Regions from separate parts of the Lentzea sp. NPDC042327 genome, predicted to be linked through region 1. Evidence: riboswitches for the same ligand, from Rfam matches in the RefSeq annotation. Region 1 holds a riboswitch; the other holds the start of a gene.
The links. A riboswitch is a leader RNA that binds a small molecule or an ion and turns the genes downstream of it on or off. The one in region 1 is predicted to bind thiamine pyrophosphate.
Positions count from the first base shown of each region.

Region 2: linked by a shared signal. The riboswitch ahead of AB0A63_RS06725 (thiamine ABC transporter substrate-binding protein) and the one ahead of thiC (phosphomethylpyrimidine synthase ThiC) in region 1 are both predicted to bind thiamine pyrophosphate.

Region 1 covers NZ_JBEZBX010000002.1:227,309-242,280, reverse strand. The annotation lists gene AB0A63_RS04940 (M48 family metalloprotease) at 1-549, shown strand, start outside; gene AB0A63_RS04935 (phosphatidylserine decarboxylase) at 753-1,448, shown strand; gene pssA (CDP-diacylglycerol--serine O-phosphatidyltransferase) at 1,448-2,401, shown strand; gene AB0A63_RS04925 (AAA family ATPase) at 2,527-4,680, shown strand; gene AB0A63_RS04920 (helix-turn-helix transcriptional regulator) at 4,740-5,591, shown strand; gene AB0A63_RS04915 (DUF397 domain-containing protein) at 5,566-5,754, shown strand; gene AB0A63_RS04910 (LytR C-terminal domain-containing protein) at 5,727-6,356, opposite strand; gene AB0A63_RS04905 (DUF3263 domain-containing protein) at 6,356-6,634, opposite strand; gene AB0A63_RS04900 (peptide deformylase) at 6,742-7,323, shown strand; gene AB0A63_RS04895 (aldo/keto reductase) at 7,335-8,264, opposite strand; gene AB0A63_RS04890 (LysE family translocator) at 8,339-8,938, shown strand; TPP riboswitch at 9,648-9,772, shown strand; gene thiC (phosphomethylpyrimidine synthase ThiC) at 9,762-11,417, shown strand; gene thiD (bifunctional hydroxymethylpyrimidine kinase/phosphomethylpyrimidine kinase) at 11,414-12,223, shown strand; gene AB0A63_RS04875 (hypothetical protein) at 12,166-12,420, opposite strand; gene AB0A63_RS04870 (hypothetical protein) at 12,579-13,043, opposite strand; gene AB0A63_RS04865 (MarR family transcriptional regulator) at 13,152-13,595, opposite strand; gene AB0A63_RS04860 (thiazole synthase) at 13,774-14,529, opposite strand; gene thiS (sulfur carrier protein ThiS) at 14,531-14,731, opposite strand; gene AB0A63_RS04850 (FAD-dependent oxidoreductase) at 14,728-14,972, opposite strand, start outside.
Region 2 covers NZ_JBEZBX010000002.1:587,667-602,638, forward strand. The annotation lists gene AB0A63_RS06695 (Fic family protein) at 1-103, shown strand, start outside; gene AB0A63_RS06700 (BTAD domain-containing putative transcriptional regulator) at 181-2,931, shown strand; gene AB0A63_RS06705 (BTAD domain-containing putative transcriptional regulator) at 2,928-5,630, shown strand; gene AB0A63_RS06710 (DUF6131 family protein) at 5,697-5,852, shown strand; gene AB0A63_RS06715 (mannosyltransferase) at 6,084-7,385, shown strand; gene AB0A63_RS06720 (4a-hydroxytetrahydrobiopterin dehydratase) at 7,399-7,692, opposite strand; TPP riboswitch at 7,725-7,839, shown strand; gene AB0A63_RS06725 (thiamine ABC transporter substrate-binding protein) at 7,824-8,828, shown strand; gene AB0A63_RS06730 (iron ABC transporter permease) at 8,867-10,420, shown strand; gene AB0A63_RS06735 (ABC transporter ATP-binding protein) at 10,420-11,370, shown strand; gene AB0A63_RS06740 (SDR family oxidoreductase) at 11,381-12,139, shown strand; gene AB0A63_RS06745 (ABC transporter permease subunit) at 12,164-12,964, opposite strand; gene AB0A63_RS06750 (ABC transporter ATP-binding protein) at 12,961-13,965, opposite strand; gene AB0A63_RS06755 (sigma-E factor regulatory protein RseB domain-containing protein) at 13,962-14,972, opposite strand, start outside.

The DNA.
Region 1 (14,972 bases):
GAGCGGGTCGCGGCGATGACGGCCGCCGACTCGGTGCCGGTCGACGAACGGCCCGCCTGGGAGCTGCTCGACGGGACGCCGCTGGAGGCGTTCGCGGCGCTGCTCGACGTGCAGGGGCCGCCGATCTCGTGGGAGGAGCTGGCGCCGCTGACCGGTCCGGCGCTGGTCAGGCGGTACGCGGACGCGCTGCGGCACGCGGGGCGGGTCAGCGGGGTCGGCGAGACGCTGCGGGACGTGCTGGCGTGCCTGGAACGCGCCGAGCTGCACCGGCTGACCGGGCGGCCGGTGGACGGCTCGCTCAGCGAGGAGCAGGTGCACGAGGCGGCCGTGGAGAGCGTGACGGAACTGCTCGCCTGCGCGGTCGCGGACCAGCTCGTGACGACCGGGCGGGGCGTGCTGGAACTCAACTGGGGCGGCATCCCCGTCGTGCGGATGGCGGACGGAGCTGCGGTGCACTCCGAAGACCTGGTCGCACCGGCGGTGCGGGACCCGGCGCGGGTGGGCGAGTTGCGGGCGCGGCTGCGGGCGCTCGGCGTCGACGGACTGTGACGGAACGCTCACCGCACGGCGTTGTTGACGCCCTGTGACCGGGATTACACTGGCTTGAGGCGCCGGTGGGCCCGTGCATTCGTCGGGGGATGCACGGGGCTACCGGCCACTTGTTTTCTCGGCAGTCCATGTGGGCGGTTTGGCGTGTTGGCGTAGCGTGTTGCCGCCCGACATCCACGGAAGCTACGGAATCCCACACCACGATGAGCAGCGAAAAGCCCGTCTCCCACTTCCTCGAACTCGCGCGCGGGATCGTTCCGCCGATGAACCCGGCCGGACGTCCGTTCGTGGCCGGCGCGGCGGTCCTCACGTTCGTCCTGCGTCGCTTCAACAAGCGCCTCGGCGTCGTCGGCGCCGTGCTCACGGCGTGGGTGGCCTGGTTCTTCCGCGAGCCGAAGCGCGTCACGCCGGCCCGGTCGAACATCGCGATCGCGCCCGCGGACGGCACCGTCTCGCACGTCGTCGACACCGTGCCGCCCAAGGAGCTCGGGCTCGGTGACCAGCCGATGACCCGCGTCAGCGTGTTCCTGTCGGTGTTCGACGTGCACGTGCAGCGCATCCCCGCCGACGGTGAGGTCGTCCAGGTCTCCTACCACCCCGGCAAGTTCCTCTCGGCCGACCTCGACAAGGCCTCCGAGGAGAACGAGCGCAACACGGTGTGGATGCGCACGACCGAGGGCCACGACCTGATCTTCGTGCAGATCGCCGGCCTGGTCGCCCGCCGCATCGTCTGCCACGTCGCCGACGGTGAGAAGGTCGAGCGCGGCCAGACCTACGGCCTCATCCGCTTCGGCTCGCGCGTCGACACCTACGTGCCGCGCGGCTCCCGCGTCCTGGTCGAGGCCGGTCAGCGCACCATCGGCGGGGAGACCGTCCTCGCCGAGCTCCCGGAGGCCTGATGGCTCCCAGCGGGCCCGGCGTTCGCCTCCTGCCGAACGCGATCACGGTCCTCGCCATGTGCGCCGGCCTGTCCTCGGTGCACTTCGCGAACGTCGGCATGTGGGGCGCAGCCATCGCCTCCATCGCGGCCGCCGCGGTCTTCGACGGGCTCGACGGCCGCATCGCGCGCATGCTCGACGCCACGTCGAAGATGGGCGCGGAGCTGGACTCGTTGGCCGACGCCATCTCCTTCGGGGTGGCGCCGGCGCTGGCCATCTACCTGTGGAAGTTCGAGGGCAACCGGGCCGGCTGGGTCATCGCGCTGATCTTCGCGGTGTGCATGGTGGTCCGCCTGGCCCGCTTCAACACGTTGCTGGAGAAGGAACAGCCGCCGTTCGCGAAGGAGTTCTTCGTGGGCGTGCCGGCGCCCGCCGGTGGCCTGTTGCTGCTGCTCCCGTTGATCATCGAGGAGCAGGTCCGCACCGACGGCTGGTGGAACTCGCCGGTCGCGGTCGGGGTGTGGACCGTGGTGGTGGCCTTGCTGCTGGTGTCGCGGATTCCCACCCTGTCCGTGAAGACCGTGAAGGTGCCGCCTCGGTTCGTGGCGCCGTCGTTGGTGCTGATCGCGTTGCTGGCGGCCGCGGTGATCACGTTCCCGCTGGTGGCGCTGATCATCGCGATGGTCGTGTACCTGGCGCACCTGCCGTACTCGGTGCGGCGGTACCTGTGGCTGTCGAAGCACCCCGAGGCGTGGACCGTGACCGGTGTGGAGCGCCGGGCGATCCGGCGGGCGCACGGGGTGGCGGCGCGGCGGCTCGGGTTGCGGCAGCCGTTGCGCGGCCGGGTGGCCGGGGCCGCGATGCGGGCTGTGCGGCGGCCTCGGCGTGACTCCGGTGTGGCCGACGGGGCGTCGCCGGCGGGACGGCGGCGGTCGTGGCGGCGGCTGGGGTTGCGGCGGCAGCAGAAGCCGTGATCGCCGGGTGAGGAGTTCGGGGAAGCCCCGCGGGAGTTCGCGCCCGCGGGGCTTTCCGCTGTTCTGACCGCGAGGTCGAGGCGCTTCGCCCCGTGGACGGTCGGCGGGCGCATTAGAGTCGGGGCGTGATCACGCTGACGGCTCGTCTGTCCCCGTCCGCACTGGACACCCGTCGCGGTGTCGTGAGGCTGCACCCGGAGGTGCTCGACGCGCTCGGGTTGCGGGCCTGGGACGCGGTCAGGCTGACCGGTGCGCGGGTCAGCGCGGCGCTGGCGGCGGCCGGTGAGCAGCCGCCGGGTGTGGTGCTGGTCGACGACGTCACGCTCACCAACCTCGGCGTGGTCGAAGGTGCGGAGATCGTGGTCGCGCCGGTGAAGGTCGAGGCGGCGCGCAGCATCACGGTGGCGGGGTCGCGGCTGGCGACGACGGCGCTGACGCCCGAGCACGTGCGGATGGCGTTGACGGGCAAGGTGTTGACGGTCGGGGACAACGTGTCGCTGCTCCCCCAGGACCTCGCGCCGCCGCCCGAGGCGAACGTGTCCGAGACGCGCCGCAAGCTCAGCAACGCCATCGGTATGACGTGGACCAACGAGCTGATCACCATCACGTCCACCGACCCGGCGGGGCCCGTGGCGGTGCGGCCGTCGAGCGTCGTCGGGTGGCGGTCCGCGCAGGCGCCGGCGCAGGAGGTGACGCCGGTGGTGGTGCAGGAGAAGCACGAGGCGTTGCCCGTCGCGAACCTCGTCGGGCAGAAGGAGCAGGCCAGGACGCTGACCGAGTGGCTGGAGCTGATGTTCCGGCAGCCGGAGCTGCTCACCAGGCTCGGGGCGCAGGCGCGGCTCGCGGCCATGGTCAGCGGGCCGGAGGGCGTCGGCAAGGCGACGCTCGTGCGGGCGGTCGCGGCCGGTGTCGAGGCGGAGCTGGTGGAGCTGGCCGCGCCCAGCATCGCGGTGCTGGAGCCCGGGGCGATGGCCAAGCAGCTCGGTGACGCCATCTCGGCGGTGCCGGAGCACCCGACGGTGCTGCTGATCACGGACATCGACGCGCTGCTGCCCGCGGTGGCACCGCCGGTGGCGACGGTCGTGCTGGAGATGTTGAGGACGGCGGTGTCGCGGCCGAACCTGGCGCTGGTCGTCACGTCGGCGCGCGCCGAGTCGGTGGACGCGCGGCTGCGGGTGCCCGACCTGGTGGACCGCGAGCTGAGCCTGCCGCTGCCCGACGGGGCCACCCGCGCGGAACTGTTGCGGGTGCTCATGAAGGACGTGCCGGTGGAGTCCGATGTGGACTTCCGCGCGGTGGCGGAGAAGACGCCGGGGTTCGTGGCGGCCGACCTGTGCGCGTTGCGCAGGGAGGCGGCGGTGCGGGCGGCGCTGCGGCAGCGCAACGTCGACGAGCCGCGGGTCGGGCAGGAGGACCTGCTCGGCGCGCTCGGCACGGTGCGGCCGATCTCCATGTCCGCCTCCGACACCATCCAGACCGGCGGCCTGACCCTCGACGACGTCGGCGACATGGTCGAGACCAAGCAGGCGCTGACGGAAGCGGCGCTGTGGCCGTTGCGCTACCCGGACTCCTTCGCGCGCCTCGGCGTGTCGCCGCCGCGCGGCATCCTGCTGTACGGGCCGCCCGGTTGCGGCAAGACGTTCCTGGTGCGCGCGCTGGCGGGCTCCGGCCAGCTGAACGTGCTGACGGTCAAGGGCGCCGAGCTGATGGACAAGTTCGTCGGCGAGTCCGAACGCGCCGTGCGCGAGCTGTTCCGCCGCGCCGCGGACGCCGCACCGGCACTGATCTTCCTCGACGAGGTCGACGCACTGGCACCGCGCCGCGGCCAGTCCTCGGACGCGGGCGTGGCCGACCGGGTGGTGGCGGCCCTGCTCACCGAGCTGGACGGGGTGGAACCCCTGCGCGACGTCGTGGTCATCGGCGCGACGAACCGGCCTGAGCTGATCGACCCGGCCCTGCTGCGCCCCGGCCGGCTGGAGCGGCTGGTGTACGTGTCGCCTCCCGACGCGGACGCGCGCACGGAGATCCTCAAGGCGGCTTCCAAGAACACGCCCTTCGCCGCCGACGTCGACCTCGCCGAGCTGGCGAAGGAGCTGGAGATGTACTCCGCGGCCGACTGCGCGGGCTTGGTGCGCGAGGCGGCGCTGACCGCCATGCGCGAGTCCCTGGAGGCCGCGGAGGTCACGCAGGCGCACCTGGCCAAGGCCCGCCAGGTCGTGCGGCCGTCGCTCGACCCGGTACAGCTCGCCGGGCTGGCGGCGTACGCGGCGGCACGCTGACGTTTTCACCCGAACGAGCCAGTGGCATGGACTAATTGCACGTCATAGCGTCCAGAAGCATGTCTGCGACCACTTCCACCGCGCTCAGCCGAGACCTGGGCGACGAGCTGCGGCTGTTGCGTGAGACCACGACCAAGATGAACGGCCGCCAGTTCGCCGTTCATCTCGGGTGGGACCCGAGCAAGGTGTCCAACATCGAGCACGGGAAGGCGCGGGCGAGCGACGTCGACCTCGCACAGATCATGACGGCGTGCGGGAAGAACCTGGAGTACCTGCAAGAGTTCAGGAGTCGGTACCACAACGCCTTCGACCCCTACTTCGCCCAGGTCTCGGACAACCTCCGGACGCTGGTGATGACGGAGGCGCTGGCCACGAAGATCACGGCGTACGACGTCTTGACGCCGCACGGTCTCGTCCAGACGGAAGGCACGGCGCAAGCCCTCCTTTCGGTGAACGGGCTGCACACGAAGGAGATCGTCGAGAAATTCGCGCGATTGCGAATCGAACGACAGACCATCCTGCGCCGCCCACTCCATGCGGAGTTCATGTTCTACATCCACGAGCTTGCGTTGCAGATGCTGGTGGGCGACATCCGCACCAGGGAAGATCAGTACCTGCGCTTGCTCTTCAACACCCACATGCTTCGCGTCGTGCCGGCCGAGGCCAAGGATCTGGCTTTCTCGACGAAGTGCGCCCTGTATGAGTTTGAGAAGGCATCACCCGTCGTCTACACCGAGAGCGATGTGGCCAACGTGTTCGCGCAGAGCCAGACGGCTGTCGCGCACGCGAAGCAGCTCTTCAAGCGGCTGGAGACCGTGGCCTTGGATGCGGAACAATCGAAGCGCAAGCTGGCGGAGTACGTCAGTGCACTTCGAGAGGACCGCGATGACCACCGAACGGACCTGGCGTAAGAGTTCCTACAGCAACACCGACATCAACGGTGACTGTGTGGAGGTCTCGCTGGCCCAGGAAGCGTTGGTGCGTGACTCGAAGAACGCGAGCGGTGACGTGCTCGCGTTCTCCGCCGAAGCCTGGCGCCGGCTGCTCTACTTGCTGCCGGACGGCCCCCGGTAGTCGTTCGTCACGATCAGGATGATGCCGGGCGCCGCGTGGTCGATGCCGGTGAACCGGGGTTCGACGCGGGCCTTGAGCACGGCGGCGAGCTCCTTGGCCGAGGCCTCCTCGTCGGTGCCCGGCCGGAAGTACACGGTCGTGGTGGGGATGGTGCCGCCCGAGTAGTTGCCGGTCTCGGCGACCTGCCAGCCGTTCGCGCGCACCTCGTCGGAGGCGCGGGCGGCGAGGCCGGCGACGGTGCTGTTGTTGTAGACGCGCACCGGGGACTTGGCGACGCCGGGCGGGGTGACCGGGGGTGGCGGCGCCGCGGCGGACGTGGTGATCGGGGGCGCTGTCGGTGCCGCGGTCGTCGTGACCGCGGGTGCGGACGACGACGGGGGTGTCGCCGACGACGACTGGGCCGGGGCGCTCGACTGGGGCTCCGACGGGGCGGAGGAGGGCGGGGGTGTCGGCGTGCCGGAGGCGGCGGCCGGTGGTGTGTCGTCGGAGCCGCCGAAGAGGCTCACGACTCCGATCACGGCGGCCACGGCGGCGACGCCGAGGAGGGCGAACCCGGCGGCCTTGGCCGGGCGCGACGGGCTTGCGGACTCGGGGGAGGTCATCAGTCCTCGGTGCTCCTGGCGCGGGCGCGAACCCTTTGGCGGCCTGTCCGGACGCCCCGCAGCCGCTTGACCAGCATCGGGTCGGCAGCCAACGCGGCTTCGGACTCGATCAGGCCGTTCAGCAGCTGGTAGTAGCGGGTGGCGGACATGTCGAACAGTTCCCTGATGGCCTGTTCCTTGGACCCCGAGTACTTCCACCACTGGCTTTCGAACGCGAGCATGGTGCGCTCGCGGCTGGTCAGCCCGTCAGCGGAGGAAAGCGTCTCGGCGTGATCCATCTGGCTCCCCACGGTCGCCACACCAATCAGGTGCGGGCAATCTAATCACGTGATCGTTCCAACCTACCGCGCGACACCGACAGTTTTGGACGGCTTAAAGTCTGACCATGGCCGTGCACCGCATCGTGATCGCTGGTGACCCCGTACTTCACAACCCCACGCGTGAGGTCACCGAGTTCGACACCGAGCTGAAGACGCTCGTCGACGACATGTTCGAGACGATGGCAGCAGCTCGCGGAGTCGGGCTCGCCGCCAACCAGATCGGTGTCGACCTGCGGGTCTTCGTGTACGACTGCCCGGACGACGAGGGCGTGCAGCACCGCGGGGTGATCGTGAACCCGCGGATCGAGACCTCCGAGGTCCCCGAGACCATGCCGGACCCGGACGACGACTTCGAGGGCTGCCTGTCGGTGCCCGGCGAGGCGTACCCGACCGGACGCGCCCGGTGGGCGAAGTGCACGGGCCAGGACCTCGACGGGCAGCCGTTCGAGGTCGAGGGCACCGGGTTCTTCGCGCGCTGCCTCCAGCACGAGACCGACCACCTCGACGGCTTCCTCTACATCGACCGCCTCGTCGGCCGGTACAAGAGGGAGTCGAAGCGGATGCTGCGCGACAACGAGTGGGGCCAGCCGGGCCTGTCCTGGGACCCCGCCGACCCCGACTACTTCGACGACGAAGAAACCGACTGACGCAGGACGGACTAGCGCAGGACGGACTCGACCTGGGCGAGCTCGTCCGGTGTCAGCGGGCCGAACCGCAGTGCGGCCGCGTTCTCCTCGACCTGCGCCACCGTGCGCACCCCCGGGATGGGGACGAGCCGGGGAGAACGCGCCCAGAACCACGCCAGCGCGCCCTGGACCAGCGTCCGGCCGCCGGAGGTCAGCACGTCCCTGACCGCCTCGCGGGCCCGGAAGTACTCCGGTGACGGGCGGCCGTCGACGAAGAACCGCAGCCACGCCGGGTTGGTGACGCGCACGTCGTCCGCCGGCAGCACGTCGAACGTCTCGCGTGCCAGCAGACCCATCGCGAGCGGACGGCGGCACAGGACCGCGTACTCCCCCGCGTACATCTCCGGGTTGTCGAACAGCACGTTGACGTCGGCCTGCGCGGCGATGCCGTGCGGCTTCTCGGTGAAGAACCTGGCCCGTTCCGGGTCGTCGGTGCTCCAGCCGTAGGACCGGATCTTGCCCTGCGCGACCAGCGCCTCGCACTCGTCGCGCAGCAGCGCCGCCTGGTCGAGCGGCAGGTCGCCGATGTGCAGCTGGTACAGGTCGATCCGGTCGGTGCCCAGGCGCCGCAGCGACCCCTCGACGGCACGGCGCAGGTGCCCGACCGATCCGTCCGTCCCCGTCATCCGGCGGGTCTCCGCGTCGAACGTGAACCCCCACTTGGTGGCGATCACGACCTGGTCGCGGACGCCCGCAAACGCTTGCCCCACCAGTGTCTCCGAGTGGCCGCAGCCGTAGGTGTCGGCGGTGTCGAAGAGCGTCACGCCCAGGTCCAGCGCCCGCCGCAGCGCCCTGACCGACTCCGCGTCGTCGGACGGTCCCCAGCCGACCGGCTCGCCGTCGAAGGAGTACGGGCCACCCATGGCCCACGTCCCGAAACCCAGCTTCCCCAGATCCGTCATGCCGGTCAGCGAACAACCTGGAGCGCGCTCCAGGTCAAGAAACCGGCTTGCGGCCGTCGGCGACCATCAGGGGCATGCCACTGGAAAACATCGTCGCCTTCGTCGCGGCCTCGTTCCTCATCGCACTGTCGCCAGGACCCGGTACGGCCGTGGTCCTGCGACAGTCGGTGCACGGGCGGCGGGCCGCACTGGCGACGGTGTTCGGCATGGAGGTCGGGGTGGCGTGCTGGGCCGTCGCCGCGGCGCTCGGCCTGTCGGTGCTGCTCACGGCGTCGGAGATCGCCTACCACGCGCTGCGGATCGGCGGCGCGGTGTTCCTGGTCTACCTGGGCGTGAAAGCGCTGGTCAGCAGGAGCCTGCCGACCGAGGCGCCACCGCCCGGCCGCGCGTTCCGCAGCGGGCTGGTCGTCAACCTGGCGAACCCGAAGCTGGGCGTGTTCGCGATCTCGTTCCTACCGCAGTTCGCGCCGGCCGGGGAGTCCGGCCAGGGGGTTCTGCTCCTCCTGGCCGCCGGCTGGGTCGTGGTCGACACCGTCTGGTACCTGGTCGTCGTCGCGGTCCTGCACGCCGTCCGCGGCTGGCTCGCCCGGCCGCGGGTGCGCACGGCTCTGGAGAAGCTGTCGGGCGGCGTGCTGCTGGCGCTCGGAGTCCGGCTGGTACTCGACCCGCGTTGACGTCGGGCCGCCGCGGCGCCAGAACAGCTCGGGGAGTCCGGCCAGCTCAGCGAGGGTGTGGCAGCGGGCCAGCGGCTCGTAGCCACCCGCCAGGACGTGGGCGCGGACGCGGTCGAGCCGGCCGAAGTCGATCACCTCGCCCACGATGAGGAACGGCAGGACGAGCTTCCACGCCTGCACGACGGCCGAGCGCTTGCGGTGCGGGGCGCGCAGGACCGACCGCGCGACGCGCAGCAGGTGCTCGTTCGCGCTCATGGTCGCCGGGTGCGCCGTGTGGTCCCAGTTCCACCGGCGCTCCTCGGTGACCGCGCAGCGCACGCACTCGACCGGCCCGGTGCCGAGCTCGGCACCGCAGCGGGAGCACGCGAGCAGGGTCATCGCCCAGTCGACGCAGGTCCAGGGGTACACGCCGACGTCGGCGGAGGTGACCAGCTCGGCCAGCTCCCGGTCGGCGAGCTGCGAGGACGTCCGCAGCTCCTCCCAGTCCGCGAGCCAGAACTGGTCGAGCAGCTCGGCGCAGAACCCGCAGTCGGGGTAGCCGCGACCCGCGAGCTCACCGCACGAAGGGCATGCGGAGACGACAGCGGGACGTTGACCGCGCCGCGCGCCGGGCGGGAACGGCTGGTGATCAGCCACGGGGAGAAGATTAGGGGCAAAAGGCGGCCTTGGCAGCCGCGGCGCACCGTGACTATGGTCGGGTCTCGACAACTGAACACAACGCGGGAGCTCGCGCCTGAGCGGGCTGAGAGGGTGACTGGCCGTCGTGCCGGTGTCACCGACCGCCTGAACCTGACCGGGTAATGCCGGCGTAGGGAGGAATGTCGTGACGGCACTTGACGACCGTTCGGTCAAGCCCAGTGTGACCACCGGCCCGATCTCGGGCTCGCGCAAGGTGTACCGCGAGGTGTCCCCGGACATCCGCGTGCCCCACCGCAGGGTCGAGCTGACCAACGGCGAGCATGTCGATCTGTACGACACTTCCGGTCCGTATACCGACGACAACGCGACCATCGACGTCCACAGTGGACTACCCGACCTGAGGTCGGGGTGGGTCGCCGCACGGGAACCGATCAACGGAGCCGTCAGCCAGCTCGCGTACGCGAAGGCCGGGATCATCACCCCGGAGATGCGCTACGTGGCGGCGCGGGAGAACCTCGACGCGGAGTTCGTGCGCGCCGAGGTGGCCATCGGGCGCGCGGTCATCCCGTTGAACCGCAAGCACCCCGAGGCCGAGCCGATGATCATCGGCAAGAAGTTCCTCGTGAAGATCAACGCGAACATCGGCAACTCCGCGGTGTCGTCGTCGATCGAGGACGAGGTGGAGAAGATGGTGTGGGCGACCCGCTGGGGCGCCGACACGATCATGGACCTCTCCACGGGCAAGCGCATCCACGAGACCCGCGAGTGGATCCTGCGCAACTCCCCCGTCCCGGTCGGCACGGTGCCGATCTACCAGGCGCTGGAGAAGGTCAACGGCGACCCAGCGGCGCTGACCTGGGAGATCTACCGCGACACCGTGGTCGAGCAGTGCGAGCAGGGCGTCGACTACATGACCGTGCACGCGGGCGTGCTGCTGCGGTACGTGCCGCTCACGGCCAAGCGCGTCACCGGCATCGTGTCGCGCGGCGGGTCGATCATGGCCGCGTGGTGCCTCGCGCACCACCGGGAGTCGTTCCTCTACACGCACTTCGAGGAGCTGTGCGACATCCTGCGGGCCTACGACGTGACGTTCTCGCTGGGTGACGGCCTGCGGCCGGGCTCGATCGCGGACGCCAACGACGAGGCGCAGTTCGCGGAGCTGCGCACCCTGGGCGAGCTGACGCACATCGCCCGCGCCAAGGACGTCCAGGTGATGATCGAGGGCCCCGGCCACGTGCCGATGCACAAGATCGCCGAGAACGTGCGGCTGGAGGAGGAGTGGTGCGGTGAGGCGCCGTTCTACACCCTCGGGCCGCTGGCCACGGACATCGCACCGGCCTACGACCACATCACGTCGGCGATCGGTGCGGCGCAGATCGGCTGGCTGGGCACCGCGATGCTCTGCTACGTCACGCCCAAGGAGCACCTGGGCCTGCCCAACCGGGACGACGTGAAGACCGGCGTGATCACGTACAAGATCGCGGCGCACTCCGCGGACCTGGCCAAGGGCCACCCCGGCGCGCAGGACTGGGACGACGCGCTGTCGAAGGCGCGGTTCGAGTTCCGGTGGGAGGACCAGTTCAACCTCTCGCTGGACCCGGACACGGCCCGCTCGTTCCACGACGAGACGCTGCCCGCCGAACCGGCGAAGACGGCGCACTTCTGCTCGATGTGCGGGCCGAAGTTCTGCTCGATGAAGATCACGCAGGACGTGCGGCGCTACGCCGAGGAACGCGGGCTGTCCACTGTGGAGGCCATCGAGGCCGGCATGGCGGAGAAGTCCGGTGAGTTCGCCGGCACCGGCAACAAGGTCTACCTGCCCGTGGTGGAGACTTCGTGACACCTCCGAGGGCCCTCACCATCGCCGGGAGCGACTCCGGCGGTGGTGCGGGCATCCAGGCGGACCTGCGCACGATGTTCGCGTGCGGGGTGCACGGGTGCGTGGCGCTGACGGCCGCGACCGTGCAGAACTCCCTCGGCGTCACGGGGGTGCACGAGATCCCGCCCGACGTCGTGGCTGCGCAGATCGCGTCGGTGGCCTCCGACATCGGGGTGCAGGCGGCGAAGACCGGGATGCTGGCGTCGGCGGCGATCATCGAGGCGATCACGCCGGCGCTGGACGCGGCCGGGATCGGCCGCGGTGGTGTGCCGTTCGTCGTCGACCCGGTGTCGGCGTCGATGCACGGCGACCAGCTGCTGGCGGACTCGGCGCTGGAGGCGTTGAAGGGCCTGCTGTTCCCGCGGGCGACGCTGGTGACGCCGAACCTCGACGAGGTGCGGTTGATCACCGGTATCGCGGTGAAGGACCGCGCGGACCAGCGTCTTGCGGCGGAAGCGCTGCACGAGCTGGGACCGGAGTGGGTGCTGGTCAAGGGCGGCCACATGTGGGACGACCCGGAGTGCCTGGACCTGCTGTACGACGGCCGCGAGTTCGTGGAGCTGCCCGGCCCGCGCTACGACACCGAGAACACGCACGGCAGCGGTGACACGCTGGCGTCGTCGATCAGCTCGGCGCTGGCGCACGGGGCCTCGGTGCCGGACGCGGTGCGGTTCGGCAAGGACTTCATCGTGAGGTCCGTGGCGGCGGCCTACCCCCTGGGTTCGGGGGTCGGGCCGGTGTCGCCGCTGTGGAGGTTGGACAGGTAGCGGGCGCACATCGCCCGCAGGTCGGTCTGCTCGGGGTCGAGCAACCAGACCGTGAGCGCTCCTTCGAGGAACGCGATGAGCTCCGTCGCGGCCGCTTCGCCCAGCGTCTTGGCGAAGTGGCCGCGCAGGAGCCGGTTGCGGCGGCGGAACCGTTCGGTGATCTCGTCGTCGCGGGCCAGGTGCTCCGCCTGCAGCACGGTGTGCAGGGTGGCCAACCCCCGCCTTGGTGGCGATGGCCGCGGACGTGCCGGCGCAGACGCGCGAGGTGCTGGTCGCGGAGTTCGACGCCTTCAACCGGGCGTTGCACGACCTGTTCGCCGCCTCGGCCGACCCGTCCCGGTGACCGGGTGGGGACTCAGCCCTCGTTGGCCTGCGTCGGAGTCCAGTGCGACCACGACGCGTGGTGGACGGGCAGGCCGGCCTCGCGGAGGTGGCTCACCACGCGCGGGTCGTCGTCCACGACCATGACGACCGTGCGGCGGTGCCGGATCTCCTGGAGCCGTTCGAGCTTGACCACCTGGGCGGGTCGCCGGTCCCCCTCCCGCTGCATCAGCAGCGTGCCGGCCGGCAGCCCGTACTCGGCGAGCCAGCGCCGGGTGAGCTCCGCGATCCGGACGGGTCTGCCGGTGAGCCACACGATGTCGTGGTCCACCGCCAGTCTGTGGGCCAGCGCCGCGCCCTGCCGCAGCAGCCCGTCGCCTCCCGCCGCGTCGAAGAAGTTCGCCCACCTGACGGGCGAGTCCGAACTGAGCAGGTGAAGGCGGTGCTGGACGTCAGCGACGGTTCCGTCGATGTCCAGCACCGCGACCGGGCGACTCATGCGGTGGCCCCAATGTTCGCCGGAAGGATCTCCGCGAGGTTATCCCGGCGAGGGCACCGAAAACGGGCTCGGTGACGATCGATTTCGTCGAGTTGCGGACCGACGGCGCTACTTCGACTCTTCGCCGACCAGTGTTTCCAGCGCGTCCAGCGCGTTGACCAGGGCCGAGACGTGTTCGGGCGTGAGCTGCTCGATGCGGCGTTGCAGCTCGCGCACGCGTGCGGAGCGCACACCGGACACCATCGTCTCGCCCTCGGGCGTGGGGGTGGCGAGCCAGGCGCGGCCGTCCTGCGGGTCGGGTTCGCGCTTCACGTACCCGGCCTCGACCAGCGCGGCGACGATGCGGGACAGCGTGGGCGGGGCCACGCCCTCCTTCGTCGCCAGGTCACCGAGGCGCATGGGGCCGCAGCGGGCGAGGGTCGCCAGCGCGGAGACCGCGCCGGGGCCGAGTCCGGGCGATCCGGTGCGGCGCAGCAACCGGGCCAGCCGGCCGATCGCCAGGTACAGGCGCGCGGTCGCGTCCTCGACCTCGGCGTCAATGGGGGCCGTCACGGCTAGTCGTCCTCCTCGACGGAAATCAGCAATGGTCAATCATCCCCCAACACGTGTGCACCCACGGTAGCGGCTGCGCGTTCACCACCGCGGCTTTATCGCGTGCGAAGGGAGACGACCTCGGGAACGGCCCCGTTCCCGAACGCCGAGGAGGAGAGGTACCGACTGCCTGGGCCGTTCAGATTCCCGGTGACGAGGCCTGCGCCCAGAAGCGCTGCGGGATGCGACCGGCCAGCCGGGCGAGCCGGCCGCCCTCGACGGCACAGCGCATCGCGGCGCCCATCAGCTCCGGGTCACCGGCACGGGTGACGGCGGTGGCGAGGAGCACCGCCGAACAGCCGAGCTCCATGGCCAGCGCGGCGTCGGAGGCGGTGCCGATGCCCGCGTCCAGCACGACCGGAACGGTGGCGCGGGCGGTGATCAGCTCGATGTTGTGCGGGTTGCGGATGCCGAGGCCGGTGCCGATCGGCGAACCCAGCGGCATCACGGTCGCGCAGCCGATGTCCTGGAGCTTCAACGCCAGCACCGGGTCGTCGTTGGTGTAGGGCAGCACGACGAAACCGTCGTTCACCAACCGTTCGGCGGCGTCGAGCAGCTCGACCGGGTCGGGCAGCAGGGTCTCCTCGTCGTGCACGACCTCCAGCTTGACCCAGTTCGTCTCCAGTGCCTCGCGGGCGAGCTGCGCGGTCAGCACGGCCTCGGCGGCGGTGCGGCAGCCGGCGGTGTTCGGCAGCACCTCGATGCCCAGGCGCCGCAACAGCTCCAGCACACCGGTCTGGCCGGCGGCGTCGACCCGGCGCATCGCCACGGTGGTCAGCTCGGTGCCGGACGCCACCAGGGCGCGTTCGAGCACGGACAGGTTCGCGGCACCGCCGGTGCCGGTGATGAGGCGGGAGCGGAACTCCTTGCCCGCGATGACGAGCGGGTCGTCCACGTCAGCCTCCCTGGACCGCGGTCAGCACCTCGACCACGCCGCCGTCCGGCACGATCGTCCTGTCCCACAACGCCTTGGGCACCACGACACCGTCGAGCGCCACGGCCACGCCCGCGGCCGGCGCTCCCACCAGCGACACCACCGCGGCCACCGACGTGCCGTCGGACAGCTCGCGGAAGGTGCCGTTCACCTTCGCCTTCACGACGTTCCTCCTTCGAGCAACCGCAGCACTTCGCGTGCGGTGTGGGGGGCGAGCAGCAGGCCGTTGCGGTGGTGGCCGGTCGCGGCGATCACGCCGGGTTCGAGCCACCGCACGACCGGCACGTTGTCGGGGCTGCCCGCGCGGAACCCGACGGCGGTCTCGGTCAGCGCGTACTCGGCGAGGCCGGGCAGCACGACCTCCGCGTCGCGCAACAGGTCCCGCACGCCCGCCACGGTCACGT
Region 2 (14,972 bases), 360 kb from region 1:
TCGCACCCGTGCGCGCTTCTACACGGCCGGTTCGGCTTTTCCGGAACCGGCCCTCGAAGCGGCTCGGACACCGCTGACGCTTATCGACCCGTACGCGTCCTGACGGTGACCTGGACTCCCGGCCCGCGCGGTCGGAACGCGCGGGTACTCGGTTGACGATCACACCTAGACTCTCGCTGTGTGATCGTCGAGTACCGCGTCCTGGGACCGCTCGAGGTGCTGGCCGACGGCGAGCCGATCGCCGTCCCGGCTGGGCGGGGACGGGTGTTGCTGGCCACCTTGTTGTTGCGCGCCAACGAGTTCGTGTCCGTCGACGAGTTGGTGGACCGGGTGTGGGAAGGGGCGCCGCCGGCTGCGGAACGGGCGCACAAGACGTTGCAGACGGTCGTGTTGCGGTTGCGGCGGGCGTTGGGGGCGGCCAACTGCGTGCGGACGGTGTCCGGTGGGTACCGCGCGGAGGTCGCGCCGGAGCAGCTGGACCTCACGCGGTTCCGGGCGTTGGTGGAGCAGGGGGAGTTCCGGGCGGCGCTGGGGTTGTGGCGGGGGCCGGTGCTGGCCGACGTCGCTTCGGAGGCGTTGCACCGCGAGGACGTGCCGCCGCTGGTGGAGGAGCACGTCGTGGCGTTGGAGCGGCGCATCGACGAGGACCTGGCGCGGGACACCGACGTGCTGGTGCCCGAGTTGCGGGCGTTGATCGGGAAGCACCCGTTGCGGGAGACGTTCTGGGCGCAGCTGGTGCTGGCGTTGCACCGGTCGAACCAGCAGGCGGAGGCGCTCGCCGTCTACGAGGAGGTGCGCAGGAGCCTCGCCGACGAGCTCGGGGTCGACCCCGGTCAGCGGTTGCGCGACGCGCACCGGCAGGTGCTCAGCGGTGAGGTGCCGTCCGGCGGTGTGCCGCGGCAGTTGCCGGCCGGTGTGCCGCACTTCGTCGGTCGGGAGCGCGAGCTCGACCGGCTCACCGAGCTGGTGCGGACGCGGCCGGGTGAGCCCGTGCTGATCTCGGCGATCAACGGGATCGGCGGCGTCGGCAAGACCGCGCTCGCGGTGCAGTGGGCGCACCAGCAGGCCGACCGGTTCCCCGACGGGCAGCTCTACGTGAACCTGCGCGGGTTCGACTCCCAGGCCGAGCCCGCGGACCCGATGTCGGTGGCCCGCGACTTCCTGGTGGCGCTGGGCTTCGCGTCGCACGAGATCCCGACGTCGGGGGAGCCGCTCGTGGCGGCGTACCGGTCGGCGCTGGCCGAGCGGCGGATGTTGCTGGTGCTCGACAACGCGCGTGACGTCGAGCAGGTGCGGCCGTTGCTGCCCGGTGGCGCGGCGAACCTGGTGGTCGTCACGAGCCGCAACCGGCTCGCCGGGCTGGTGGCGCGGGAAGGGGCGCTGCCGGTCGCGCTGGACGTGCTCGACGAACGGCAGGCGGTCGCCCTGCTGGTCGAACGCGTCGGCGCCGCCAGGGTCGAGGCCGAGCCGGACGCGGTGCGGCGGCTGGTCAAGCGGTGTGCCGGGTTGCCGCTCGCGCTGAGCATCGTCGCCGCCCGTGCCGCGTACGGGGACTCGCTGGGCACCCTCGCCGACGAGCTGGACGACGAACGGCTCGACGCGCTGGACATCGACGACCCGACCACCGGCGTCCGCGGTGTGTTCTCGTGGTCGCTGCGGTCGGTCAGCGAGCCGGCGGCCAGGACGTTCGTGCTGCTCGGGCTGCACCCCGGCCCCGACTTCGCGTTGAGCGCCGTGGCGAGCCTCACCGCGCTGCCGGCGGCCGAGGCCCGGCGCGCGCTCGCCGAGCTGGTCGCGGGCAGCCTCGTGCAGGTCGGTGCGAGCGGCCGGTACTCGCAGCACGACCTGGTGCGCGACTACGCGGCGGAACGGGCGGCCGAGCTGCCGGCGCAGGTGCGGGACGCGGCGGTGCACCGGATGTTCGAGCACTACCTGCACCTCACCCAGAACTGCTGGCAGCGGTTGCAGTTCAACATCCCGCCGGTCGTCACGGAGCCGCCCTCGCCGGGGGTGGTCGTCGAGGAGGTCCCGGACTCGGACGTGGCGTGGGCGCGGTTCGGCGCCGAGTACCCGGTGCTGTTCGGCACCGTCGAGCGCGCGAACGAGCTGGGAGCGGACCACGTCGTCTGGCGGGTGCCGTTCATGCTGCACGGCTACCTCTCCCGGCAGGGCTACATGCGGGAGGCGGTGGGCCTGCACCGCCTCGGGCTGGCGGCGGCGCAGCGGCTCGGCGACGTGGAGGCGCAGAGCCTCATGCACCGCAGGATCGCCGCGATCCTCATGAGCTTCGACGACTACGGGGAGACCGAGTTCCACCTGCGCGAGGCGATCCGGTGCGCCCGACCCGGCGGCAACGTCCTCGCGGAGGCGCACCTGCGGCGCGGGCTCGCGTTCGCCTACGAACGGCAGGGCCGGCTGGCGGACGCGCTCGACGTGCTGGCGGAGATCCACCCGCGGATCGTGGGCCAGGACGACAGCTACGAGGTCGGCCGCCACCTCGCCGCACTGGGCCGTGCCCACCACACCGTCGGGCAGCACGAGCGGGCCCTGCAGCTCTGCCTGCAGGCGGCCGAGAAGTTCGCGGAGACCGACTTCAACGGCCAGGACGAGGGACCGTGCGGCAACACGGAGACGCTGGGTGACATCCACCACGCGCTGGGACGGCACACCGAGGCCGTCGTGATCTACCGGCGGGCGCTGCAGATGTGGCGGGACATGCGGACCGCGACCAACATCGCCGACTGCCTGCGCAAGATGAGCGAGGCGTTCATCGCCATGGGGGACGCCGTCCAGGCGCGCGAGTGCCTCCTCGAAGCCGTGCAGATCATCAAGGGCAGCCAGGACTCGACGTACTACCAGGGGGCGGAGGACCTGCAGGACCTGCTCGCCCGGCTCGACCGGATCGAGGACGCCGACGGGACGACGGCGTGAAGGCCGAGTACCGGGTGCTGGGGCCGCTGGAGGTCCTGCTCGACGGTGCGCCGGTCACCGTCCCGGCCGGCCGCTGCCGGGTGCTGCTCGCGACGTTGTTGTTGCGCGCCAACGAGTTCGTGTCCGTCGACGAGCTGGTGGACCGGCTGTGGGACGGCGCACCGCCCGCACCGGACCGGGCGCACAAGACGTTGCACATGGTCGTGACGCGGCTGCGGCAGGCGCTCGGCGCGGCCGGCTGCGTCACCACCCGCAGCGGCGGCTACGCGGCCGTGGTGGCGCCGGAACAGCTGGACCTCACGCGGTTCCGCGTGCTGGTGGAGCAGGGGGAGCTGCACGCGGCGCTGGCGCTGTGGCGCGGCCCGGTGCTGGCCGACGTGGTCTCCGAGCCGCTGCACCGCGACGACGTGCCACCGCTGCTCGAAGAACAGGTCGTGGCGCTGGAACGCCGGATCGACCAGGACCTCGCCCGCGACACCGGCGCGCTCGTGCCCGAGCTGCGGGCGCTGGTCGCGCGGTACCCGTTGCGGGAGGTGTTCTGGGCGCAGCTGGTGCTGGCGTTGCACCGGTCGGACCAGCAGGCGGAGGCGCTGGCGGTCTACGAGGAGGTCCGCGCCCGCCTCGCCGCCGAGCTGGGAACCGGTCCCGGGCAACGGCTGCGCGACGCGCACCGGCAGGTGCTCAGCGGTGAGGTGCCGCCCGACGACGTGCCCCGGCAGCTGCCGGCCGGTGTCCCGCACTTCGTGGGCAGGGAGCGGGAGCTCGACCGGCTCACCGAGCTGGTGCGGGCGCGGCCGGGTGAGCCGGTGCTGATCTCGGCGATCAACGGGATCGGCGGGGTCGGCAAGACCGCGCTGGCCGTGCGGTGGGCGCACGAGCAGGCCGGACGGTTCCCCGACGGGCAGCTCTACGTGAACCTGCGCGGGTTCGACTCGCGTGCCGAGCCGGTCGACCCGCTGTCGGTGGCCCGTGACTTCCTGGTGGCGCTCGGTTTCGCCGCGGCCGGTGTGCCGGCGGCGGAGGACGCCCTCCTCGCGGCCTATCGGTCGGCGCTGGCCGAACGCCGCGTGCTGCTGCTGTTGGACAACGCGCGTGATGTCGAGCAGGTGCGGCCGTTGCTGCCCGGCGGTGCGGCGACCCTCGTGGTCGTCACCAGTCGCAACCGGCTCAGCGGGCTGGTGGAACGGGAGGGTGCGCGGCCGGTCGCGCTGGACGTGCTCGACGACCGGCAGTCGGTCGACCTGCTGGTCGAACGGATCGGGCCGGCCAGGGTGGCGGCGGAACCCGAGGCGGTGGCCCGCCTGGTGCGGCGCTGCGCGGGTCTGCCGCTCGCGCTGAGCATCGTCGCTGCCCGTGCCGCGTACGGCGACGCGCTGGGCACCCTCGCCGGCGAGCTGGACGGCGAACGGCTCGACGCGCTGGACATCGACGACCCCACGACCGGCATCCGCGGCGTGTTCTCGTGGTCGCTGCGGTCGGTCAGCGCGACCGCGGCGAGGGTGTTCGTGCTCCTCGGCCTGCACCCCGGCCCCGACTTCACGGCCGACGCCGCGGCCAGCCTCGCCGCGGTGCCGGTGGAGACCGCTCGCGCGGCGCTCGGCGAGCTCGTCGCCGGCACCCTCGTCCAGCACGGCGCGGACGACCGGTACTCCCTGCACGACCTGTTGCGCGACTACGCGGCGGAACGGGCCGCCGAGCTGCCGGAGACCGAACGGGAGCACGCGCTGCGCGGCATGTTCGACCACTACCTGCACACCTCGCTGCTCGCCTGGGCGCAGGTCCGGTCGGTGGTCGTCGAGCCGCCGGTCGCACCGCCGGTCGCGCACGCGGTGGTCCGGCCGGTCGCGGACCTGGCCGCCGCGGGGGAGTGGTTCGCCGCGGAGAAACCGGCGCTGCTGCGGGTCGTGGCGCACGCGGCCCGGTCCGGCGCGGACGACGTCGCGTGGGCGCTGGCGTTCTCGATGCACCTGGCGGTCCTGCGGGCCGGTGACCTCGCCGTTGCCGTGGCGCTCAACCTCCAGGGGCTCACGGCGGCGGAACGCGCCGGCAGCCGCTGGGGCCGTGCGCGGATGCACCGCTGCCTGATTGGCACGTACATCGCCATGCGGGCGCTGGACGACGCCGAGCTGCACCTGCGGGCGGCGCTGCGGCTGGAGGAGGACGACCCCGCCTCCAGGGTGAACCTGACCAGGGGCCTCGCCCAGATCTACCAGTTCCAGGACCGTCCTGCGGACGGGCTGGCCGCCCTGCTCGGGGTGCGGGACCTGGCCGATGGGCTCGCCGACCGGGTGGAGCGGGCGAACTACCTCGCGAGCCTCGGCGACTTCTACCTGATGTCCGGTGACGACGAGCAGGCGCTCGTGGTCGGGGAACAGGCGCGGGCGGCGATGCGGGAGGCCGGCGTCCGGCCGACCCCGGTGCTGTGCCGCAACATCGAGGGGCTCGCCGCCCTGCACCTGAAGGCCGCGCGGTATGCCGAGGCCATCGCGTACTACGAGGAGTCCGTGGGCCTGCTGCGGGAGATGCGGGCGACCTACGACCTGGCGCACACGCTCGTGCTGCTCGGGAAGGTCCTCAAGCAGACCGGTGACCTGCGGCGGTGCGAGGAATGTCTGCGCGAGGCGGAATACATCATCGGCGAACGTGATGACGGATCGTCACGAGACGTGCGCAGAGAGCTGAATGTCGTGCGGGGCTAGAAAATTCGTGTTTGTACCGACCTTCGTGGGGTATCCGAGTTGAGGATTTCCCCACCTGGAGGTGTCATGATCGTCCTCGGACTGATCCTGCTCGTCGTCGGATGGCTCGCCGGCATCAGCATTCTGACGACCATCGGTGTCGTGCTGCTGGTCATCGGCGCGATCCTCGCCGTTCTCGGCGCGGTCGGCAAGCCGATCGGCGGTCGCGCGCACTACTTCTAAGAAGGTCCTGACGCCAGGACCGCGGTCCTGAAGCAGGGCTACGAAGCCAGAAGGGGGAGCCTCCACTGTGGAGGCTCCCCCTTTCGGCTTGGGTGGCAACGGTTTGTGGACGTTGCTCCGGCTTCAGCTGCCTAGAGGCTGCTCTTGCTCCGAGCGGCCGCCGCGAACACTCCGAACGCGACTCCCAGCATGCCCAGAGCGGCGACAGCGGCAACAACAAGATCAACAGACATGATCAGAAAAACTCCCTACAGCGATCTCTCCCGTTCTGATGACGCTCGGGTACCCACTCGCGTTGCATCGAGTAACGTTTTCCGCGTGAAACTCCGTGCTGTGGAAGCGCGTGTGCTCTCCGTAGCGCCGTGGCTGCTCGCCCTGTCGGTGGTCGGGCACCTGCTCATGGTCGCCTTCCAGGCGAAGATGACCATGATCGACCTGCTCGTCTACCGCAACGGATCACCGCACCTGTTCCGGGGCGACCTCTACGAGTGGCGGCTCGACCAGTACGCGGACGTCTTCCCGCTGCCGTTCACCTACCCGCCGTTCGCGGCCGCGATCTTCACGCCGATGAGCTGGGTGCCGTGGGAGGCCTCCCGCTGGATCTGGCAGCTGATCTGCCTCGGGTGCCTGTACTTCATCGTCCGCACGAGCCTGAAGCTGCTCAGGCTCGACGACCCGCGCCGCGCGATGCTGTGGACCGCGCTGGTGCTGTGGATCGAGCCGGTGCGCACCACGCTCAACTACGGGCAGATCAACCTGGTGCTGTGCGCGATCCTCATCGGCACGCTCGCGAGCGCGCGCAACTGGGTCGGTGGCGCGGGTGTCGGTTTCACCGCGGGCATCAAGCTGACGCCCGCGATCTCCGGTTTGTACTTCCTCATCACGAAGAGGTGGATGGCGGCCGTTTGGTCGTTCGTCGCTTTCGCGGCCACGTACGGCATCGGCTGGGCGATCTCTCCGTCGCAGTCGGACAGGTTCTGGTTCCAGCTGCTCGGCGACGCGAGCCGGGTCGGGCCGGTCGGCAGCGCGATCAACCAGTCGATGCGCGGCGCGCTGAGCCGCACGGTCGGCCACGACGTGCAGACCGGGCCGCTCTACCTCGTCGCCGTCGTCGTCGCGGCCGCGCTCACGTGGTTCGCCGTCAGCAGGACCAGGGACGTGCTGGCGTTGATCGTCAGCGTGCAGTTCCTCGGCCTGCTGGTCTCGCCGATCTCGTGGAGCCACCACTGGGTGTGGGTGGTGCCCGCCCTGCTGTGGCTGGTCTACGAGGGCGGCCACGTGCTCTGCACGATCACCGCCGGCCTGTGGGTGCTGCTGACCGGCGGCTTCCTGATCTCGTTCCTGCTGCTCGCCCAGCCGAACATCTGGGACTTCGCCCGCCCCTGGTACCTCGTGGTGCTCGGCTGGGGCTACCCGGCCGCGGGCCTGCTGACGCTGGTCGCGATCGGGCTCGCGGCCCGGCGCCGGGCCGGCGGCCCGCCCTCCGGTGAGGAGAAGGCCGCCGACGGCGCACCGAGCCGGGTCGCCGGCTGACGGCAGCCTTCCCTCAGGAGAGCGCGTCCACCACCCCGTCGATCTCCTCGGCGAGGGAGACGTCCAGCGCGGTGATCCCGCCCTTGTAGTGCGTGCTCAGGCGGAATGTCAGCGTCCTGTACCGGATGTCGACGTCCGGGTGGTGGTTGTCGTTCTCCGCGATCTCCGCGACCCGGTTCACGACCATGATCGCCTGCGCGAAGCTCGCGAGCTCCACCGTCCGGACCAGTGCCGCGTCCTGGGCGGTCCAGTCGGGCAGCTTGGGCAGCACGTCGTTCAACTGATCGTCGCTCAACAGCTCGGCCATGTCCTGATCGTCCCACCACGTCACGTAAGCTGCGCGTTCGCCACGGGAGTCCGGTGAAGCGCCGGGCTGAGAGGAGGGCTCGCAAGCCCTCGACCGTCCACCTGATCCGGGTCATACCGGCGTAGGGAGAGATGATGAGAAGGATTTTCGCTGCTCTGACCGCTGCGGCGCTGGTCACCGGGTGCTCGGCCGGCACGTCGACCGCCCCGCAGGCGCGCGAGGTCACGCTGGTGACGCACGACTCGTTCGCGGTGAAGGACGGCCTGCTCGACGAGTTCAAACAGGCCACCGGCATCACCGTGAAGCAGATCGCGAGCGGTGACGCGGGTGAGCTCACCAACAAGCTGGTGCTCACCAAGTCGAACCCGATCGGCGACGTCGCGTTCGGCGTCGACTCGACGTTCGCGTCGCGGGCGCTGGCCGAGGGCGTCTTCGCCGAGTACGCCTCACCGGAGGCGGCCAAGGGCGCGCAGCGCTACCAGGTCGACGGCACGAACCGGCTGCAGGCCGTCGACGTCGGTGACGTGTGCCTCAACATCGACCCGGCTAAGCTCGGCGGCGTCGAGCCGGCCTCCTACGAGGACCTGGTCGACCCGAAGTTCAAGGACAAGCTGATCGTGGAGAACCCGGCCACGTCCTCGCCCGGTCTCGCGTTCCTGCTCGGCACGATCGCGAAGTTCGGCGAGAACGGCTGGCAGGAGTACTGGACCAAGCTCAAGGCCAACGGCGTCAAGGTCGTGAGCGGCTGGGAAGAGGCCTACAACCAGGAGTTCTCCGCCACCAAGGGCGACCGGCCGATCGTCGTGTCGTACGCGTCGTCGCCGTCGGCGGAGGGCGGCAAGACCAAGGCCGTGCTCGGCACCTGCTACCGCCAGGTCGAATACGCGGGCGTGCTGTCCGGCGCGAAGAACTCCGAGGACGCGAAGAAGGTCCTCGACTTCCTGCTGGGCGAGAAGTTCCAGGCGCAGGTCGCCGAGCAGATGTACGTCTACCCGTCGCGCGAGGGCGTCGCACTGCCCGAGTCGTGGACGAAGGACGCCCCGCTGCCGGCGAACCCGCAGACGCTGCCCGCCGACAAGGTGAAGGACAACCGCGAAGCCTGGGTCGAGCAGTGGCGCAAGCTCGTGCAGGGCTGACGCTGGTCTCGGCCCGCACCGGGTGGTCGGCGGCGGCGCTGCTGCCGCTGGCCTTCCTCGGACTCTTCTTCGCGTGGCCGGTGCTGGCGATCGTCACCCTCGGCCTGCGCGAGGGCGGGGTGCTCGACGCGGTCCTCGCCGGGGAGACCTGGGAGCTCGTCGGGTTCACCCTGGGCCAGGCCCTCGCCTCGACGGCCGTGGCGGTGCTCGCCGGGATGCCGCTCGCGTTCGTGCTGGCCCGGTGCCGGATTCGCGGGCTCGGGTTCGTGCGCGCGGCGGTGATGGTGCCGTTCGTGCTGCCGACCGTGGTGGTGGGCCTGGCGTTCCGGACGTTCTGGCCCGACGGCGGGGTGCTGCCGATCGTGCTGGCGAACGCTTTCTTCAACGTCGCCGTGGTCGCGCGGACCGTCGGCGGGCTGTGGGCGCACACGGACCGGCGGGCCGAGGACGCCGCCCGTGCGCTGGGGGCGTCACGGCCGCGGGCGTTCCTGTCGGTGGTGCTGCCGGCGCTGGCCCCCGCCGTCGGGTCGGCCGCGGCGGTGGTGTTCCTGTTCTGCGCCACCAGCTTCGGTGTGGTGCTGGTGCTCGGCGGGTCGCGGTACCGGACCCTGGAGACCGAGATCTACCTGCGGACGGTCGAGCTGTTCGACCTGTCCGGTGCCGCCGCGCTGTCGTTGCTCCAGTTCGCCGCAGTGCTGGCGGTGCTGGTGCTCGGAGCACTGGCCCGCAGGCGGCGGGAGACCGCGCTGTCGTTGCGCGGCAGGGAGGAGCTGGCACGCCGGCCGTCCGGTGGTGAGTGGTACGTGGTCCTCGCGGCGTTCGCCGTCGTGGCCGCGCTGCTGACGCCGGTGGTGGGGCTGGTCACGCGCTCGCTGTCCACAAGGGACGGCTGGAGCCTCGCCGGGTACGCCGCGCTGGCCACCCGCGGTGACCGCGGGACGCTCGCGGTCACCGGGATCGACGCGGCGCTCAACTCGGTGCGCACGGCGTTCGACGCGACCGCCGTGGCGCTGGTGGTCGGGGTGTTCTCGGCGGTCGTGCTGGTCGGGTTGCGGCGCGCGGGCGGCCGGTTCGCCGAGGTGCTGGACACCGCGCTGATGCTGCCGCTGGGCGTGTCCGCGGTGACCGTCGGCTTCGGGTACCTCATCACGATGGACGCGTTGCCGGGCGACTTCCGCACCTCGCCGCTGCTGGTGCCGCTGGCGCAGGCGCTGGTCGTGACGCCGCTGGTCGTGCGGATGGTGCTGCCCGTGCTGCGGGCGGTCGACGAACGACTGCGGCAGGCGGCGGCCACGCTGGGCGCCTCGCCCGCCCGCGTGTGGCGCGAGGTCGACCTGCCGCTGGTCGGGCGCTCGCTCGCGGCGGCGGCCGGGTTCGGGTACGTGGTGGCGCTGGGGGAGTTCGGTGCCACGAGCTTCCTGGCGCGGCCGGAGTCGCCGACGCTGCCGGTGGTGATCGCGCGGCTGATGTCGCGGCCGGGGGAGTTGAACAGCCAGATGGCCTACGCGGCGTGCGCGCTGCTGATGGTCGTCACGGTCGGGTGCGTGCTGCTGATCGAGCGGTTGCGCGTGCCGAGCAGCGGGGAGTTCTGATGGCACTGGCACTCGGCTCGATCACCGTCCGGTATGGACGGACGACGGCCGTCGACGGCGTGTCGCTGGAGGTCGCCGACGGCGAGGTCGTGGCGCTGCTCGGGCCGTCCGGCTGCGGCAAGTCGACGCTGCTGCGCACCGTCGCGGGACTGGAGAAGCCGTCCGCGGGCGCGGTGCGCTGGGACGGCGCTGACCTGGCCGGCGTGCCGGTGCACCGGCGGGGGTTCGGGCTGGTGTTCCAGGACGGGCAGCTCTTCCCGCACCGGTCGGTGGCCGGGAACGTGGCGTTCGGGCTGCGGATGCGGGGCGTCGACCGCGAGGAGCGCGACAAGCGGGTGGTGTCGCTGCTGGAGCTCGTCGGCCTCGACGGGTACGCCGACCGGCGCGTGACGCAGCTGTCCGGCGGCGAGCAGCAACGGGTGGCGCTGGCACGGGCGCTGGCGCCGTCGCCGCGGTTGCTGCTGCTGGACGAACCGCTGTCGGCGCTGGACCGGGCGTTGCGCGAGCAGCTCGCGGTGGACCTGGCGCGGCTGCTGCGGGAGTCGGCCACGACGGCGCTGGTCGTGACGCACGATCACGACGAGGCGTTCACGCTGGCCGACCGGGTGGCGATCATGTCGCGCGGCCGGGTCGTCCAGGTCGGGCCGCCCGCGGAGGTCTGGTCGGCGCCGGTCGACGTGGAGACGGCGAAGTTCCTGGGGTGCGGCAAGTTCGTGCCCGGTTCGTTCGTCGGGCTGGACGTTGCGCGAGTGGGGCTGCGGGCGACGGCGTTGCGCGTCGACGCCGACGGGCCGTTGTCCGGGACGGTGGTGGAACGGGTGCACCGGCGCGACCACGTGCGGTTGCTCGTGGAGATCGACGGCGAGGAGTACGAGGCCGTCGGACCGGTGTCGGTCGGTGACCGGGTGCGGCTCGCAATCGACTTGGACGGTGTCGCGCGCGTCGGGTAGTTGTTGGCCCATGGGACATCTCGACGGGCGGGTCGCACTGGTCACGGGCGTGAGCAGGCGGCAGGGCATCGGGTACGCGATCGCCACGCGCTTGGCCGGACTCGGCGCGGAGCTGTTCGTGCAGCACCACGTGCCGCACGACGCCGAACAGCCGTGGGGTGCCGACTCGGTCGACGAGGTCGTCGCGGGCATCGGCGGACGGGTCGAGCACCTGGGCCTCGACCTGGCCGAGCCGGACGCGCCCGACCGGCTGGTGGCGGCCGCGGTCGAGGCGTACGGCCGGGTCGACGTCCTGGTCTGCAACCACGCCCGCTCCGGCGGTGACGGGCCGTTGGGCGAGCTGGACGCGGCGATGCTCGACGCGCACCACGCGGTGAACACGCGGTCGACGATCCTGCTCGCGCAAGCGTTTGCCCGGCAGCACGACGGTGCTCGCGGCGGACGGGTCGTGCTCATGACGTCCGGTCAGAACCTGGGCCCGATGCCCGGTGAGGTCGCGTACGCGGCGTCGAAGGGGGCCCTGGTGGGAATCCTGCCGACGTTGTCGCACCACCTGATCAGGCAGGGGATCACGGTCAACGCCGTGAACCCCGGCCCGACGGACACCGGCTACGCGACGCCGGAGGTGCACGAGTGGGTGCGGGAGCGGATGCCGCTGGGCCGCTGGGGCCGGCCGGACGACGCCGCCCGGCTGGTCTCGTGGCTCTGCACCGACGACGCCGGCTGGGTCACCGGCCAGGTCATCAACAGCGAGGGCGGCTTCCGCTGACCCCCCTGCCTGCCCAGGCAGACGTCAGTTGTCCTTCGTGATCAGGCGAGCCGCCGCCAGGCCGGTGCCGATCAGCAGGTAGCAGCCCGCGAGCAGGGTGCTGTCCCAGATCTGGTCGAGCGGCATCGGGTCGCGCATCACGTCGACCAGGCCCGGGAAGCCGGTCGTGAGCAGGAACGGGTGCAGCCAGTCGAGCGACGGGAACTGCCCCAGCACCTGGAACACGATGATCCCGGTCATCGTGGCCGCCTGCACCACCAGTGGGTGCTCGGTGGTCGACGAGACGGCCAGCGCCACCGCGCCGACCGCGATCATCTGGAACGTCACCAGCACGATGAAGAACGCGATCCGCAGCAGGCCCTCACCGGTCGACAGGGTGTTGCCGGACAACGTCATCATGCCGTCGTTGCCCAGGAACGCCGTGCCCGCGGCCATGCCGACGACCGCCATCAGCGTGACGGCCAGCAGCGACATCGCGCTGATGCCGAACAGCTTCACGAACAGCAGCCGCACCCGTGACACCGGCGCGACCAGCAGCCCGCGCAACGTGCCGTGCTGCGCCTCGCCCGCGAGCCCGTCCGCCGCCCAGATCGACGCCACCAGCGGCAGCAGCAGGTTGAGCGACAGGAACAGCGTGAAGATGGACACGACCAGGCCGTTGCCGGTGAGGATCGCGGACAGGCCGGGCCCGCCGCCGTCGCCGTCGGCCGTCCAGATGCCGAAGCTGATGACGATGGGCACGAGCACCAGGCCGAACAACCCGATGAGGGTCCGCGGCCTGCGCAGCATCCAGCGCACCTCGGACCCCAGCTGACGCGTGATCATCGCGTTCCCCCGTCCAGCGTGTCCACGGCGGACATCCCGCGCTCGGCCTCCTCGGCCTCGGTGAGCCGCGCGAACAGCTCCTCCAGGCCGGTCTTCCAGCGCGTCGCCTCGTGGACGTGCACGCCGGCCTTGACCAGCGTCTCGATCACCTGCGGGGCACTGGTCCCCGCGAGCTCGACCCGCAGGCCCTCGCCGAGCGGCCGCGCGGAGATGCGGGCCTGGCGCAGTGCGCCGAGCGCGTCCTCCACGTCCGGCGTGACCACCTGCAGCGCCGAACCGCCCGCCTGCAGCAGCTCGGTCAGCTCTCCTTGCGCCACAACGGTTCCCCGGTGCAGCACGGCGACGTGGGTGCAGGTCGCCTCGACCTCGCTGAGCAGGTGGCTCGACACCATCACGGTGCTGCCGCTCGCGTGCAGCTCGGCGATGATCTTGCGGATCTCCCTGGTGCCGGCCGGGTCGAGCCCGTTGGTGGGCTCGTCCAGCACGACGAGCCTGCGCGGCACGAGCAACGCCCCGGCGAGGCCGAGACGTTGCTTCATGCCGAGCGAGTACCCGCGGAACCTGCGGTGGGCCGCCTGGGCGAGCCCGACGCGTTCGAGTGCGTCCTCCACCGCCTGCTTGACCTGCTTCTTCGGCAGCAGCGGCTCGAACGCGGCACAGCGGATGAGGTTCTCCCGCCCGCTCAGGAACGGGTGGAACCCCGGACCCTCGACCAGCGCGCCCACGTGCGGCAGCGCCTGCTCGGCCCCGTCCGGAAGCGGCCGGCCGAGCAGTTCGATCTCCCCCTTGGTGGGCCGCACCAACCCGAGCAGCATCCGGATCGTGGTCGTCTTGCCCGACCCGTTGGGGCCGAGCATGCCGAGCACGGCCCCCTCCGGCAGCTCCAGGTCGACGCGGTCCACGGCGACCGTGCTCCCGTACTCCTTGCGCAGACCCCTGGTCCGCGCGGCGACCCCGGTCTGCACCGGTGCGGCCGCCGGCGCGCTGGTCGAGGTGGTCACTTCACCTGTCCGATCGTGTCGAACAGGACCTGCTCGGGAACGGCACCCGCGACCACGCGGCCGTCGTCCGCGATCAGGACGTTCGCGACCTTCGTGGTGAACAGCTTGCCGGTGCCCCAGCTGCCGCTGACCTTCTTCGTGAACCGGTCGACCAGCCCCTGCGCCTCGGCGGGCACCCGGGTCATGGCCTGAGCCGGGATGCGCGCGCCGACCACGGTGTCCCAGCCGTCGCCGAAGAACTGCGGGTCCTTGCCCTGCAACGCCTGCTCCAGCGCGGCCTCGGGCTTGCGGTCACCCCGCTGCTCCTTCGCCTCGGGCGTCGTGACCTTCGCACCGGCGGCCGGGGTGAACTCGAACAGCTTCGCGTCCTGCGGTCCCACGGTCAGCTGGGTGAAGCCGACCTGGGCAGCGGGGGAGCTGGCGCCGTTCGTGTGGAACGCGACCCGCAGCGGCATCTTCGTCTCGGAGTCGACGGCGATGCGGACCTCGCGGACGAGGGTCTTCTCGGTCGGCTTCGGGGTGAGGACGAGCTCGTAGGCCGCGCGGTCGGCGACCCGCGCGGTGCCGTCGACGCTGAGGTCGCTCGACTCCTTCGTCAGGTTCACGATCTCCCTGGCCGCGGTCGTCGGGTCGACGGCCTTCGCCTCCGCGGGCGCCTTCCCCGCGTCGGCCCCGTGCTCGGCCTTCGTGACCTCGTTGGTCTGCGAGTTCCACGACCAGGTGGTCTTGCCGTCGTTGACGATCGTCTGCTCGGACTGGCCCGTCGGCAGGGCGAGGCGGAACTTCTCGTCCCCGTCGGTCCAGATCCGCGCGGTGTGGTTGCCGTCGGCCAGCTGCGGGATCTCGGCGATCGCAGGCAACCCGAGCTTGTTCTCGGCCTGCACGGTGCCGCCGAACGCGGCCGGCTTCGTCGTCAGGACCTGCTCGACCAGCGCTTCCGGGGTGATGGGCGGAAGCGTCGGCGGCTGACCTGCGCCTGCGGGCATGGCGAGCAGGCTGAGGCCTGC